DNA from 2 places in the Weissella sp. ESL1156 genome. Region 1 is predicted to be linked to the other one. Evidence: predicted binding sites of a transcription regulator. Region 1 holds the regulator's gene; the other holds the start of a gene.
What was found. The regulator Rex, encoded in region 1, represses fermentation and respiration genes when NADH is low (regulators of the CRP and FNR family bind a similar motif). The targets are predictions, from matches to a motif close to TTGTGAANTANTTCACAA.
Positions count from the first base shown of each region.

Region 2: a site for Rex is predicted at 4,152-4,169, ahead of adhP (alcohol dehydrogenase AdhP). Genes of this name have one in related genera too.

Region 1 is NZ_CP196372.1:70,094-78,323, forward strand. Features, by position in the region: gene ACSKY2_RS00430 (Gfo/Idh/MocA family protein) at 1-817, shown strand, start outside; gene ACSKY2_RS00435 (DEAD/DEAH box helicase) at 839-2,110, shown strand; gene ACSKY2_RS00440 (redox-sensing transcriptional repressor Rex) at 2,395-3,030, shown strand; gene ACSKY2_RS00445 (metal-dependent transcriptional regulator) at 3,110-3,766, opposite strand; gene ACSKY2_RS00450 (hypothetical protein) at 3,956-4,270, shown strand; gene ACSKY2_RS00455 (folate family ECF transporter S component) at 4,393-4,932, opposite strand; THF riboswitch at 4,972-5,064, opposite strand; gene rbsR (ribose utilization transcriptional repressor RbsR) at 5,258-6,250, shown strand; gene ACSKY2_RS00465 (DUF3114 domain-containing protein) at 6,290-7,312, shown strand; gene ACSKY2_RS00470 (aspartate kinase) at 7,555-8,230, opposite strand, start outside.
Region 2 is NZ_CP196372.1:1,762,735-1,770,964, reverse strand. Features, by position in the region: gene ACSKY2_RS08875 (alpha-galactosidase) at 1-893, opposite strand, end outside; gene ACSKY2_RS08870 (sugar MFS transporter) at 909-2,855, opposite strand; gene ACSKY2_RS08865 (LacI family DNA-binding transcriptional regulator) at 3,048-4,064, opposite strand; gene adhP (alcohol dehydrogenase AdhP) at 4,240-5,256, shown strand; gene ACSKY2_RS08855 (type 1 glutamine amidotransferase) at 5,441-6,109, shown strand; gene ACSKY2_RS08850 (magnesium transporter CorA family protein) at 6,307-7,215, opposite strand; gene ACSKY2_RS08845 (hypothetical protein) at 7,360-7,929, opposite strand; gene ACSKY2_RS08840 (acyltransferase family protein) at 7,899-8,230, opposite strand, start outside.

The sequences.
Region 1 (8,230 bases):
TACCAGTGGTATTGATGTTGTTTATATTGCTTCACCAAATAGTGTTCATTTTGAGCAAGTAAAAGGGGCAATCACGCATGACTTAAACGTTATCGTTGAGAAATCTGCTTTTTCAAATCCAACTGAATACACAATTATCATGACATTACTTCAAGAACATACGAATGTCCGCCTGTTCGAAGCAGCACGGCATATTCAACAACCCAATTTTAAAATCGTTGAAGCGCAAGTGGCTAAAATGTCTAAAATTGCAGGTGCAACATTTGTTTATGAAAAATATTCATCACGTTTCGATGATTATTTAGCAGGCCATGAACCCAATGTATTGAGCCGTCAATTCAGTGCTGGGGCACTAACTGATTTAGGCGTTTATCCAATTTATGCAGCAATTAAATTATTTGGTAAGCCGCAAAAAAGTCATTACTTTGCAACAACACTTCGGAATGGGGCAGATGGGCGTGGAATTGCTATTCTACGTTATGCAGATTTTGATGTCACGATTGAATTTGGTAAGGGTTCAAATAGCTATTTGCAATCTGAAATTCTAGGTCGGCGTGACACGTTGGTTATTGGTAATATTGCTGAAGTAGTGGATGTTACTTATCACGATGCTGAGGGTGGTCAACAAAAACTAAGTAAAACACCTTTAGAAAATCCAATGGTTGCTGAAGCTGTCAAATTTGCTGACATGTTAAAACATCCTACAGAAACTGAAACAGAGTATCAAGCATTATTGACACTGAGTCAAACAGTCAATCAAGTACTATTTGATTTGCGTCAAGATGCGGGAATTGTCTTCCCAGCAGATGAAAAATAAGTGACAGACGAAGGAGAAAACATGGACTCTCGTTTTGAAGAGCGATTAACAACGATCGGGTTTCAGTCACTAACGCCCATTCAAGAAGCAGTCGCAGAACCATTGGCAGCAGGTGAGTCAATTGATGCGCTTGCACCAACAGGAACCGGGAAAACATTAGCTTTCATTTGGCCATTGTTACCAAAATTAGTACCAGATGATGGTGAACAGTTATTAATTTTAGCGCCATCACAAGAATTAGCAATGCAGACAACACGTGTTGCTCGTGAGTGGGCTAATGTGTTATCACTAAAAGTATTGTCGTTGACAGGTGGGGCAAACATCAAGCATCAAGTTGACCGGTTAAAAAAGCACCCTGAAATTTTGGTTGGTACACCTGGTCGTGTGAATGAGTTGATGAATAGTGGCAAGCTGAAACTAAAACGATTACGAACATTAATTTTAGATGAAGCTGATGAATTATTGCGTGATGATACAGCAAATCAAATTGATCATATTTGGGACATTATCAATGATAAAGACATCCAAGTGGCACTATTTGGCGCTACTGAAGTTGATACAACCATTGCTAACGGTTTATTTGATAGAGAGTTTATACGAATTGATCAGCGTCATGTTATGATGCCAACAACGATTAAACATGAATTTTGGCCAACCGCACATGATCAACGTCAAAAACGTTTACGTCAGTTAGCTGCCCAAAAGAACTTTCAAGCGATAGTATTTTTTAATACGACAAAGCAACTTAAAATTACGGCTAGCTTTTTAGCACATGAACATGTTGCCATGGCAACTTTGGTGAGAGGTGACTCAAGTACGACGCGTGCGAAATCATTAATGCATTTTAAAAAAGGTGTTGCCAAATTTCTGTTGACGACAGATGTTGGTGCGAGAGGATTGGATATTCCTGATTTAACAGCAGTAATCAATTTTGATTTACCACGTGATGGTGAAACTTATACGCACCGTGCAGGGCGAACTGGTCGTATGGGGAAGTCAGGATTAGTGATTTCTTTTGGTAACGATCATGACCTGCGTGATTTAAAAAAGATGGTAGCAGTTGATATTCAAACGGTTTCTGGTAGCCAGATGTCTCGCAAGCAAGCCGTGAGGTCAGCAACTACGGCAATAACTCATCATGATCGGCCTATTAAACAGGCAACTGGGATAACAACCAAAAGACAGGGTAAACATGCAGGGGAAAAAGTCATTGTATCGCGTGAAGAACGGTTTGCAAAAGAAAAACGAGCGCAAAGAAAGCATCGTAAAAACAAAGGTAAGCCAAAGCATTAATCATGGGCATTATGAAATTTTAAAATAGGTTTAGGGACTATTGATCTAGTTAGTCAGATTAGCTAGATCAATAGTCCTTTTTGAGCGAGACGTGCTGAAAGATACTGTGTTTGTTAATGATAGTATCTAGAAAACGCTTACAAAAAATAGTTATTTTGTGAATGTTCGATTGTTAGTTAGTTCACATAAATGATTAAATATGTTATGATAATAACTAATATGAGTTTCACAATCTTTGGAAATGTTTGTGAAAATAGTTAATTTTAAAAAAAGAGGTCGAACTAATGGTTGAACATGATATTCCTAGAGCAACGGCAAAGCGATTGCCAATTTACTATCGTTATTTGAAATTGCTGTTAGACTCTGGGACTGTCCGCGTTTCATCAAACGAATTATCCGAAGCTGTGAAATTTGATGCCGCAACGATTCGACGTGATTTTTCTTACTTCGGCGCACTTGGTAAGCGTGGTTATGGCTACGATGTTGAGGCATTAATGAATTTTTTTGGTGAAATTCTTAATCAAGATACATTAGCTTCAGTCGCATTGGTAGGAGTCGGAAATCTAGGACAGGCCTTATTGAACTTCAATTTTCATCAAAGTTCTAATGCACGAATTGCAGCAGCTTTTGATGTTAATCCAGAAATTGTTAATACGATCCAGTCGGGTATTCCTGTCTATAGTTTGGATGATTTAGAAAAGCAAATCATTGATCAACGAATTGATGTCGCAATTGTGACAGTACCGGCCAATGTAGCACAAGATGTTGCCAAGCGCCTAGCATCCGCAGGCATTCGTGGTATTTTAAACTTTACACCATTACGCTTGGATGTGCCAAAGTCTGTCCGTGTACAAAACGTTGACTTAACAAATGAGCTGCAAACGCTTTTGTATTTTATCAACAATTTTGGAGAAAAATAAGACAACGATCATTACCAATATAATATAAAAAAGCGCATCAGGAACCAATTTTGGTAACTGATGTGCTTTTTTGGAATGACTAGTCGTTGATATAAATAAAGTCAGCGGCATGTTGTGTTACTTGAATTGTTTGATCACCCGAAACTAAAACAAGGGGACCATCAAATGGCAAACGCTCTTTAATTGTCCAAGTTGTATTTAATCCTAGGTGTAGTGTTTCAGTATATTGTAATAGTTCTAAGTCTTCAGTAAAGCTGTTGATAGTGACAGTTTCATTATCTTTTGCTTCACGTAATGAACGTAATGATTTTGGTGAATAATGATGGTCGATATCAGGAATGCTGAGACCTTGGGGACTTAATTTTGGGAAACCTAAGTACTTATCTAGGGCGTTAATAAATTGATCATTAGCATCGTGATCAAGGTGATCAGCGTTTGAGTGGGCTTCTGAAATTGATAAGCCTAATTTTGTTGCACCAAATGTTTCAATTAAACGGTGGGCACGGATTAAACGGAGGGCTGTTTCACGACCAGGTTTTGTGAGTGTGACACCATAATAAGGCACAACATCAACTTCGCCAGCTTCTTGTAGTTTTGCCAGCATATTAGAAACCGATGAAGGAGTGACGTTTAAATGTTCAGCAATTTGGTTGTTAGAAATTTTTGTTGACTCATCGCCACCGCTTAATTCTAAGATTGTTTGTAGATATTGGGTTTTAGAAATAGATTCGGTCATAATGTAAAATTTCCTCGTTTGTTGTGAAATAGTTAATATGATTAATTATACCATGAAATGGTAGATAATGTATTTCATAAAAATGAAACTAATTATACGTTTGATAAAAAAATGATTTTAGGTTATGATAATTATGTAAAATTTAATTAGCAACTGACAACAGTCAGAAACAAGTTTTGGAGGCTTAAAATGCAGGAAATGAAAGTATGCCAAGAGAACAAGTTAGGGGGATGTACCTTAATTCGTCACCTATTACAAAGCTCACGTGATATTTCAGAGCAGACTGTACAACAATTAGCAACAGCACTAGAAGAAACACTGACTTGTCGGCCAGAAGTTTATGTTGGTCAGGTTTATGATAGTTGTGTTTATCGAATTGGTTGTGGTGATATTAACACTGAAACAAAATTATGTTTTTCAACGCCAGATGTTCGTAATAAATTTGCGAGTTCTTTTGAAGTTGCTTGTCGAGAAGTTGGCCTAACTGTGCATCGGAGTTACTAATAATAGGTTAAAAATAGTTCTAATTTCTATAATTAGTCATTTGGATGCAAATTAAGGTCGATCAGCTCCCTAGATGGTGGAAGCTGATCGACCTTTTTTTTGCATTATAAAATAATTTTTAATTAAATTTTTTGATGTAGTTGATCAATGGTTGTGTTATTCAGCAATAGATATAATAAAATACTTTGAATCGGCAAAAAAACAAGTTGTTTGATGACACGTACCCAAATTAGAGAAGTAATCGTTTGTGAATTGTGAATGTTACCAATCATGACAACCCATAGCGTGTTTAAGATGACATTAACAATTAACAAAACGATTGTAACCGTTAAAATAATCCGTAACCAAGAAAGCGTTTGGCGGCCATAGAAAGAAAAGCCGTAAATAGCGGCTGCAATTACTGCAGAAATAGTAAAGCCCCAGAAATAACCATAACCATTCATTAAGCTACTAATGACATCAGTAAAAATTGCAACGAGCATTCCCCAAAAGGGACCATACCACTTAGCAATCACTCCGACAATCAAGAACGTAAAGCCAACTTTGATGGTAGCAGTGCCGAATGAGAAACGACTAATGACTATTTGTAATGCCATTAAAATGCCCAGCATAGCAAGTTGTCGTGTACGTAAATGTGGTAAGACATATTCTAATGTTTTCATTTGAAAACACCTCCTTATTAATTGGAGGGTTTCACTTGTTACAGTGAATGTGATTCAAGCATCGCGGTAATCCTTCGTCCATGGCCCACATTCCGTTTCCACAGCACTTAACGCACCTGAATCTACCCTGTTCGTTTTACAGGAGTATATTTTACTACATTCTTATTAAAAGTAAACAGCTAGTTTAGAAATAAAACTTTTGAAAGGCATTTTAAAAGTTGGTAAAATGTTTTAGTAAAGATAATTTATGATCAAAAAGTTAATTGCATAACAAACTGGCAAATCAACGAATCTATTAATTGATCATTGAGATAAGAGGTAGGGCATGGGTAAAGTTTCAATCAGAGATGTGGCTAGTTTGGCAGGCGTATCAATTGCGACTGTCTCACAAGTCTTAAATGGTAAGGGTACGCGGTTTTCTGATAAAACCAAGGCCAAAGTATTTGCAGCGCGTGATGAAATCGGATATGTACCCAATGCGAGTGCACGGAGTTTAAAACAAGGATCAACGATACTAATTGGCGTTGTTGTTCCTAGTTTAAGAGCACCATTTTTTGGTGATTTAATTCAACGGATGCAAGAAAATTTACCTGACAATGTGTCGTTATCAATTATGACTGCTGTACCAGCAAAAACAGATCAAACAGTTGAAACATTAGTGAATGCAGGGGTACATGGTATTATTATGGCAAGCCAATTGACGAAACCAGTAACCGTGGCACATCGTTTAAAAAAACGTGGGATTGCACTAGTTGTGTTAGAAAATCATGATGAATTGGCAGAAGCGGATGCCGTTTATGCGTCAGATAAAAAAGGTGGTCGGCTCGTTGCTGAACATTTGTTAGCACTGGGGCATCGTCATGTCGTTTTGTTGGGTAATCAAGTTTATACCGACAATTTACAATATCGAACCGCATCGTTTAAAGAAACAATGTTAGCAGCAGGGGCGAAAGTTAGCGAAGTTGCGACTCGTAATTTAACAAAACATGCTGGTCGGGCAGCGGCGATGGCCGTATCGATTACGCAAGCCACAGCAGCGTTTGCATTAAATGATGAACTAGCAATTGGTTTAATTGCCGGATTAAATGCGCATGGTATTCGGGTTCCTGAAGATATGTCGGTTGTCGGGTATGATGATACTGACTATGCAGAATTTTTTCGGCCAGCATTAACGACTGTTGCACAACCAGTCTGGTTAGTTGCTGAAGCGGCGTTAAAAACAGTGATAGCTCGTATTAATCATCCAGATGCTGAACGGCAAGTAGCGGCATTTGATACGGCGTTGGTTATCCGTGAATCAACTGCATCTTTACAATAAGATGTGGTAAGCTAATCGTAGCAAGGAGGTCATTTTATAATGACAGGACTGTTCAAACGAACACGAGAATTAATAAAATCGCCTAAGGGTGTGGATAAACGCCAAAAAAATATGTCGACTGCCTTAGCCACACAAGTAACACATCTCATGAATGATGGCTGGGTTCCAAAGGCCATTGCCGTGTATGTTGATCATACGGTGAATAACGAAGCGTTAACAGATAAGACGATGAACCGTATATTGTCTGAAAATTGGGCAGAAGCGCATCGAATTGGTTCGGCGCTGTTTACTGAGATGTTTGCAGCTGGTTTTCATCGTGGCGGTTTGCCAGCGGCTGATCGTTTAGATATGCTATATAAAATTTTGGGGATGACAGTTAGTTCATCGAATTTTGTCAAAATGACGCGATTAGGCAATTGGCAGTTAAGGGAAACAATCGAAGATGCTGATTTATATTATTATCATATAGAAAGTTTGCAAGAGACACAAAGTTATTTTGAATTTGTCAAACAAGTGGCGTATATGATGCGTTTGAAGCATCATGCTTGGAATGGTATTCGTTCAAAGTATGAAACTAGTCGTCAGTTAAGTACGATTATAGATAATCAATTTCGTTATTATTTGAGCAAACCGATTGTTGATTTCATTGTTTGTCATCAGTGGCATCAAAATGATGTCTCTGATAGAATATTAGAATTAACAGGAACACCAGTCTCATATCCCGATGCACAATTTCATAATCGTGGCGTTGCAAAAAAAGACAATATTAAAGTAGCTTTGCCAGGATACCATTTGGAATTAATTTTCGATCATAACGGGCAAATTGTTTCAATGTGGCCAGTGTTAGAGAAACATCAAATCACTAATGAACAGGGTGTTTTAGTCTTTTCTGAGGATCCAGCAACTTACTCGTTGGCAGAACTACAGATGATTGCGAATACTGAATCGGCTAATTATGCGAATGCTGGTGGTCAAATCCATCAATCGTTAGATGTCATGCCAGCTAATCGGTATGCTGGTTTGGAATCTGATCTACGTAATTTTGCGAAAAATCAATTTTAACAGCCTGATATAGATAATAAATAAAAGAGAGTGTGACAAAAGACGTTTTGAAGCCGATTGTAACAATGATTAGGTGATTTTGGTTTGCAGTATAACGAAGAACCGGAAGCGCCTAATTGTTGTTACAGTAAGGCTTCAGTCTTTTGGAACACGTTTAAAGGCGCTAATCTACCAATCAAAATTGATAGATTAGCGCCTTTTTCAGCTGATCATAACGACTTATGTCTTAGCCCCTTTTAAATTTAGAAAACAGCCTGATAAATGACACGGACAGCATCATCCATCTGATCGACAGGAACGCCAATCATCGTTGAAATTTGTGAAGCACCTTGGTTGATCATCGGTAGGTTGATACCTGCTTGAGCTAATGCTGTGGTAATTTTACTAAAAGTACCAATATGTTTTGGCATGCCTTCACCAACAATCATAATAATGGCGTAGTCATCTAACCATTCGAGTTCATCTGGGGCAATCGTTGCGTATAAATCATGGCTAATATGGGCTTTAATATCAGGCGTAAGTTGTGATTTATCAAAGATAATAGTCATATCATCAATTCCAGATGGCATATGTTCATAACTAACGTGATAAGTGGCCAAAATTTGTAATATTTTCAAAGTGAAACCGACTTCACGATTTAACAAATAACGGTGTAAATAAAGTGCCGCAAAACGATTATCGTTTGCAATTCCTGTCACTGGATTCTTTGGATCAATGGCGTGATTTGGGACAATCATGGTTCCTGGTGCTTGTGGGTCGTTTGTATTTTTAACATTAATTGGTATATTTGCTTCAATGACCGGAATGATGGCCTCATCATGGAAAACAGCAAAGCCAGCATATGATAGTTCACGCATTTCACGATAAGTCATTTTTTTAATCGATTGAGGATTTGGTACAACCTTAGGATTAACAGCA
Region 2 (8,230 bases), 260 kb from region 1:
GGTGCTTGGAACGAATCTTTTGGGGCAAGTTCCCAATCAAACTGATCATCGTTAATCCCCACTGCAATGCGGTATGTGCCATATGGATCCTTACTAACTTCTTCTTTATGATTCCCCGAATAAGCAAAACTTAACCCAAGTACTTCTCCTTGAAATTCATCAGTATTGGGATTGCAAATTGCGATAAAATTATTCATATGATGACTGGTCGTTCCACGACGACTTTGAAACACTTTCGTCCCAAACGTTATCGGCTCGCGATTAATGTGACGCTCATTTGCATGACCACCTGGTAAAGATATCACCTGTTTTTCGCCAACTGGTAAATCAATCATCATCGAAGAAATTTTTTCTAAATGTATTGCTTCAGAACCGTTATTGATAACTTTGACAGAACGTGTAATCACCGGACGATCACGATAAATTGTATAGTTCAACGCTAATGTCACTTGACTAACCTCATCTACCAAATGAACTGTTAGCGTCTGTGCTTCATTATCATTTAAAGTATATGTGGCTGGCAATCCTTCTAATGTCGGCTTACCATTAGATATCGTAAAATCAAAATATTTAAAAAAAGCAGATCTACTACCATCATGTTGTCGCACAATAATAGCTGGCGAACGAAAATCTCCATCGCCTTCATAACTATATTCACGTAAAATAGCATCCAAAGAGTATGTTCTATCAGTTGCATTTGGCAAATTTCCTGAAAAACCGCGGTCAATACGAGGATATTTTAATTGACCATGATACTGCTTAATTCGCTTACCATAGTACAAATGTGCGAGTACACCACCTTCTTCAATCCCTAATAAGTAAGATATTTCATCATTATGCAGATGAAATGAATGTGTTTCATCATCATATTCTATTAGACTATCATTTTTCATAGGTTGCTATCTCCACTAATTTTTAACTTGTTGTAACGAGAAAACTGGTTCGCTATTGGCGTTAACGACTTTATTTGGTTCAACAAGTAATTCAAAATCTTTAAATTTTTGTTGATTTGTGACGACAACTGCAACAGTATCATCTAAGCCAGCCTTTTTAATTGCTGGATCCCAAAATTCTATTAACTGTGTTCCCTTTTTCACTTGTTGGCCTTCTGTCACCAAACTTATAAAGCCAGTGCCGTTCATATGAACTGTGCCAAAACCAATATGAATTAACAAGGCCACACCATCTTTTGAGACCAATCCAATCGCATGACGTGTCGGGAACACTTGTTTTATTTGTGCATCAAACGGTGCATAAACCTTACCATCAGATGGTTTGATTGCAAATCCCTGACCAACTTGACCACTTGCAAATACTGAATCTGAAACTGTGTTCAACGCCTTAATCTGACCATTTATTGGAGACGTTAATGAAATAGTTGCACGATTCTTATTTTCATTAGTATCTACTGTAATATCTTTACCCCAAGTTTTAGCTAATTCATCCACAATTTCAGCATGACGTTTCTCGGTCAAAGTTGATTTACGCCAAAACACCATAAATGCAATGATAAGTAATACTGCTGGTACACCAAACATCATTAATTTAAATTTAAATGCACCACTAGCTGTGATAGATGCTGCGGTAGCTCCTGTCGTCATACCAGCTATAACGGCAACTTGACCGACAATTCCATTTGAAAGTGCACCACCCAATTTATCCAAGAGTGGCCGAATGGATAGCGTCAAAGATTCATCACGATGTCCCAATTTTAGTTGTCCATATTCTACTGAATCAGAAATAATCATTAATACAACCAAGAAAATAACTGCTTGGGGTACTTGGAACATTTCGGCAGCAATGATAACTAGCGCAAATGATTTACCCGCTAGTGAGAACAATAATAGGCCAGCTAACATAATACCAATACACGTTGCAAAGACACGCCGTCGATTAAATCGATCAACTAATTTTGGAAAAATAGAAACTGAAACTAAACTAATAACAATGTTGACTCCTTGAAAAATTGAAAATAAGGTTGACTTTCCCATAATAAAGGTAAAGTAATACAAAACAAGTGAATTTTCAATGTTAATACCAATGGCATAAATACCATAAGTTAGCGCAATCCACATCAACTGATCATTATGTGCTAATGTCGCAAATATTTGTTTAAAACCAACTGTATCGGCAACATTTTTTCGTAAATCAGATTGCACTTCTTTGGTTCCTAATCCGACGATCCATGAAGTCGCAATCCCAACAAGCGCGACAATTAGACCGAATGCAAACCAGCCGCGAGAATCACCAGTACCATTTACTCGATTGACTGAGAAAAATAGTACAAGGGGCATGACAACTACCCCAACAAGGCCACCACCCAAAGTTGATCCAATACGGGCAAATGAAGAAGTACGTTCTCGTTCTTTTGAATTAAAAGATAGTGCTGGAATCATTGACCAAAAAGCAACATCCTTAAAGGCATAAAAAATATCCATTGTAATATACAGAATTGCAAAAATAACTAAATATAAATAAGGATGGGTTTGATTGATTCCTCCCAGATCCGTAAATAGTAACATCAACATAATAGAGGTTACTGTACCACCAATGACGACCCAAGGCTTAAACTGACCAAAACGTGTTTTTGTTCGATCGATCCAATTACCAATAAATGGGTCAATCACTAATTCAATAACGCGTAGAATAGTTATAATAGCTGTGATATACATAATCATACGGTTATTTTGTGCTTTATCGCCTGTATTGAACAAATGTGTCGTTACAAACATAATAAAGTAGGTCGACAACGCGCCATAGAAGACATCGTTACCAAAAGCACCAAAGGCATAGGACACTCTAGAAACTATTTTTTGTAAAGCTGTTTGCTGTGACTGATTATTTATTTCTTCCATAATGTTTCCCCTATCATTATTTAAGTTGATTATTCTGAGATGTAGCATTAGCAAGTTTGTTTACTTGTTTACCAGCCTACAAATAGAATTGTAATCGCTTTCTTTAAATTAATCAACTATTTATTTTACTTGTTTACTTGCAATATGAAAAAGCGCTATGTCGTTCATAGCGCCAAATATGATTGATATATTTTATATACTTTCACGTCTGATAATCTTAGAATTCATCGTTAGTTGAATGGCTGACTGACGTTCACCAATTAATTTTTCACGGACTAAATTAATCGCTTCCTTGCCCATCTCTTTTGCTGCTGGACGTACTGTCGTTAAAGATGGAAATAAATATTTTGCCATTTCAATATCATCAAAGCTAACAACAGCAATATCAGTTGGTATTTTATAGCCTGCTTCTTGAATCGCTCGATAGACACCCATCGCCTGTAAATCATTACTAGCAAATATGGCAGTTGTTGTTGTTTGCTCGTCTAAAATCTTTTTCATCACTTGCATTGCTGCATCAGAAGTCCAATCAGTAATATATGTATTAATATTTTTCCCTAATTTATGAAGAATCATCCAGTCTAAATAGGATTGGTGACGTACATCTAGAAAACTAGATTTTTCAACACCAACTTCTCCAATAAGATTCTTTTCACCCCCAATAAAAGTAATGTTACGGTGACCATTGGCATAAAGCAAATTTAGTAGTTGATTCGTTTGACGATCAAAATCATTTCGAACAACATCAAAATTATCAAAATTTCGACTATCATCGATAATAATGATATTTTGATTATATTTATATATTTTTAACAATAAATCTTCTGTTAATAATCCAATAACGATGACAGCACCATATATTGATAAATTTTCCCATTCAATCGTTTCTGATGCTGGTAACCTAATCTCATCCGCAATTTTCATACCCCATAGTAATGCCTGCTCATTAACACCGGCCATAATTTGTTGGAAATAAGGATCGCCCAGTTCTTGGTCTGTTGTTAAAGCAGTCACAATTGCCAAATGTAATTTATCTACCTGATTCCTATTAGCAACATTTGATAATTTATAATTCAGTTGATTAGCTATTTGCCAAACACGGTCTCTGGTAACATTTGATACTGAAAAAGTTGCATCTTGATTTAATATTCTAGAGACAGTTGCCTTAGATACACCTGCTAATTTTGCAATATCTTGAATATTCGCCATATATTCCTCCACTACACACCGTCGTCATTAGTTAATATCATACCATTTTAAAATTGACATAGATAATTTTTGCTAAATTGTCTTATTTTGTGATTTTTTTCACTTTACGTCGTTGTGTCTTTTTGTTATGATTTAATTGTTTCGAGGGATACCTATTATTTTGGAGGAAAGTATGATGAAAGCTGCAGTTGTTAGAGATAGCTGTGATGGCTATGTTGATATTAAAGACGTTACCTTACGTGAGTTAAAATACGGTGAAGCACTTGTAAAAATGGAATATTGTGGTTTATGTCACACAGATTTACATGTTGCCGCGGGGGATTTTGGTAAAGTTCCTGGTCGCATTATCGGTCATGAAGGTGTTGGTAAAGTCATTAAAATTGCTGATGGTGTCACTAACTTAACCATTGGTGATCGCGTTTCAATTGCTTGGTTCTATCGTGGCTGTGGTCACTGTGAATATTGCACAACTGGCCGTGAAACATTATGTCGAAATGTACAAAATTCTGGTTTCAATGTTGATGGTGCGATGGCCGAAGAATGCATCGTCCCTGCTGATTACGCCGTTAAAGTACCCGATGGTCTTGATCCGATTGAAGCAACTTCATTAACTTGTGCCGGTGTAACAGTTTATAAGGGCTTAAAAACTGGCGATGTTAAACCTGGCCAATGGGTTGAAGTTGTTGGTACTGGTGGTTTAGGCAACTTAGCTGTGCAATACGCACATCGTGTTTTTGGTGCCCATGTGGCTGCAGTGGATATTGATGATGACAAATTAGCTGCCACAAAATCACTTGGCGCTGATTTAACAATCAATTCTCGTTCTGAAGACGCATCACAAATTTTACAAGAAAAAGTTGGTGGTGTTCACAGTGCCCTCATTACTGCAGTTAGCCCGGCATCGTTTACAACAGCAGTTAATGCGCTTCGTCCCGATGGTACTTTAGTTGCCATTGCACTCCCTAAAGGTGAGATGGGATTAAATATTTCGAAAACTGTACTAGATGGTATCAAAGTGGCCGGTTCATTAGTCGGCACACGACAAGATTTGACTGAAGCTTTCCAATTTGGTGCTGAGCATCAGGTTAAACCAATTGTTCATACACGTAAACTATCGGAAATTAACAACATTATTGACGAAATGAAAAACAATCAAATTGTTGGTCGTATGGTCGTTGACTTTACCCACTAAATTTTTCTCGTCTGTTTTTAATGAATTGGATCATCAATGAACGATTAACATGGTTCAATTGATGATCCTTAACTATTTTCTCAAAGATTTTAAATCATGATGTTTTTTAATATAATCGCCTGTTTACAAATCATTAAATTGTGGTAAGTTAATTTTAATTAAAAAATAGAGGTAACTTACAATCATGAGGATCAATATTTTACAACATACGCCTAATGAAGGTCCCGGTACTATTCTAGACTGGGCCAATGAACATCATCATAGTGTTTATATTTACCATCCTTATCAGTTTCATCTGCTGCCTACTGCCAATGAAACTGATTTACTTGTCATTTTAGGTGGTCCAATGAGTCCAAACGATGATCTGCCTTGGATTCATCAAGAACGAGCATTGATCAAACAATTAATTCAAGCGAATAAACCAATCTTTGGTGCTTGTTTTGGTGCCCAGCAAATCACAATGTCTCTGGGGTACAGTGTTCATAAATCACCTGTTAAAGAAGTTGGTTGGGCACCAATTTATGTCCAGACTGATGCCATTCCCAATATACCTCAAAAATTAGTCGTTTTGCATTGGCACGAAGAGATGTTTGACATACCAACAGGTGCTCAGCTGCTATTTAGTAGTGACCATCTAGCAAATCAAGGATTTATTTTCAATCAAAACGTTGTTGGTTTACAATGTCACTTGGAACCTAAGCAATTAAATATTCGCGAAATGGTTGTTAACGATGCGGCGTATATTTCTAATTCCGTCTTAAACCAAACAGCAACTGACATTTTAAATCACGCAATCCCTATTGAAAATAAACAAGCAATGTTTGCTATATTAGACGATATCACGACTAACTAATGTTACTAACATTTGTAAAAAAAGATAGTTTAACTATCACAACAATGATATGAAGCGCCCCATAATTGTTAGATATAAAAATCTAACGATTATGGGGTATTTTTTATGATGAGTTGATCATAAACGCTAATTTCTGATAATTGCCAAATGGCTACTATATCAACGATATGATCAATAGATCTAATCTTACTATCTAATTATCTTCTCTTTCTGACCAACCAAATGATAGCCGCAATGAATATGAGTGTCATTATTAATGTACCAAACCATGCCCATGTGCCTTTTGCTAATGGCAAATGCATATTCATCCCATAGAATCCGGAAATAATTGGTGGTATCGCTAAAATTAATGACCAAACTGTTAAAAACCGCATCGTATCGTTTAAAGAATTATTTAAAATATTATTATAAGTATTGGATAATTTTTCAACTAAATCAGAAGTATCTTGTGTAATTTGTTGACTCTGTGCCGTCTCTATTTCTACGTCGGCAACTAGATCACGTTCACGTTTTGTCAATGATAATTCATCAGAATCAGAATCGCTACTTAATTTCATTTGTTTGATAGCCATGACATTATTATCTGTTGCTGTCGTCAAATGGACCAACTGATTACTTAAAGATGCTAAATGCTCAATTTGCATATTGGTTGGATTTTTACGGAATTTAGATAAGTTTTCTCGGCTGTTATTGATTTCATCAATTTGATCCATGTATTGGTCATTTAAATGCCAAAGTAAGCGTAACAATACCGTCATAATACTCACTAATGGTAAATCATTTCCCGAAAATATTTTTTCTAATTCATCATTTACTTGAGTAACCGCAATTGGTACCACAGAAACCAATGTTTCTTTCGTAACAATAAAACTCACAGGTTTAACTTGATAGGTCCCTTTTTCTTTAATAATGACTTGCCAAATCAGCATACCAATACCTGTTTGTTCATTATAATCAAAACGTGACCGCTCACGTGGATCTTGCACATATGACTGAAATTTATTGGTTAATTCGAATTTTTTTTGTAATTGTTGGACATCTTCATATGATGGTTCTGTCACACTGATCCAACGTAGACCATTTACAATTGGCTTCTCTTGGTACATTTCTTTATCCTTTTCCCATTCTTTAATAACATTATTATAACAGGGTGTTTAACTGACCGTTTATATTGATCCAGTTATGCGACCAAAAAAAGTAACAATATGACCATTTTGCCTGGTAAATTACTACTTCCAGAAACATATATATTATTTTTGTTTCGTTAAATGCCATTGTGGTCGACCAATCAAAAAGCCAAATGGCGGCAATTTGTAGTATACAAGCGACATACAGTAATCCAACATGATAATTATTAAAAAGATGATCGGTATTAATAAAAAGATGAGCCAAGTGGGCAATGTCAATCCCTGTAAAACCATTGCTAAACCTATAATTGGTATTGTTTGTCCTAAATACATACCAAACCCGATTTTTGAACCAGTTGAAACAAAGCTAACTAACCACCGTGGCAAACCGTTTTCACGGTATTTTGCATATTGCAAGCCAATCCAAATAATAAATCCGATGATAAATAAATCGTATATAAAAATATATGGTTGGTGAATTTCCAATGTCTTTTGCATTGATAACTTTAAAATATATCGATTATAGTAAAATTCACCAAGTGTCCCTATCGCTAATACAAGCGTGCCCCAACCAAGAACTCGATGTCGTTGTTCAATAAACCATTTAAACTTGTCATAGTGAATGGCAACAACTGCTCCCAATATAAAGTAAAATTGATAAACTAATAAATTAAATTCAGTAAAAATGGCCAATGGTTTGTTTGTATTTGAGGCAATTGATACTTAATAAAGAACAACATGCTCAATTGTATGAAAAAAGAAATCCCGAGAATCAATAAATGTCTGTTTGGAAATTTTTTGAATAACCAAACCAATAATGGAAACACAAAATATAATTGCATCGTAATAATAATATAATACATATAGTGGTCAGTTCCATGCGATACTAAATAGATAAATGCCAATAAAAATGTTTTCATGGTTGCACCATTATTTTGCATAAGTGTCTCACCAAGTAGTAAAATAAAACACCAACTAATATATGGTATACCTA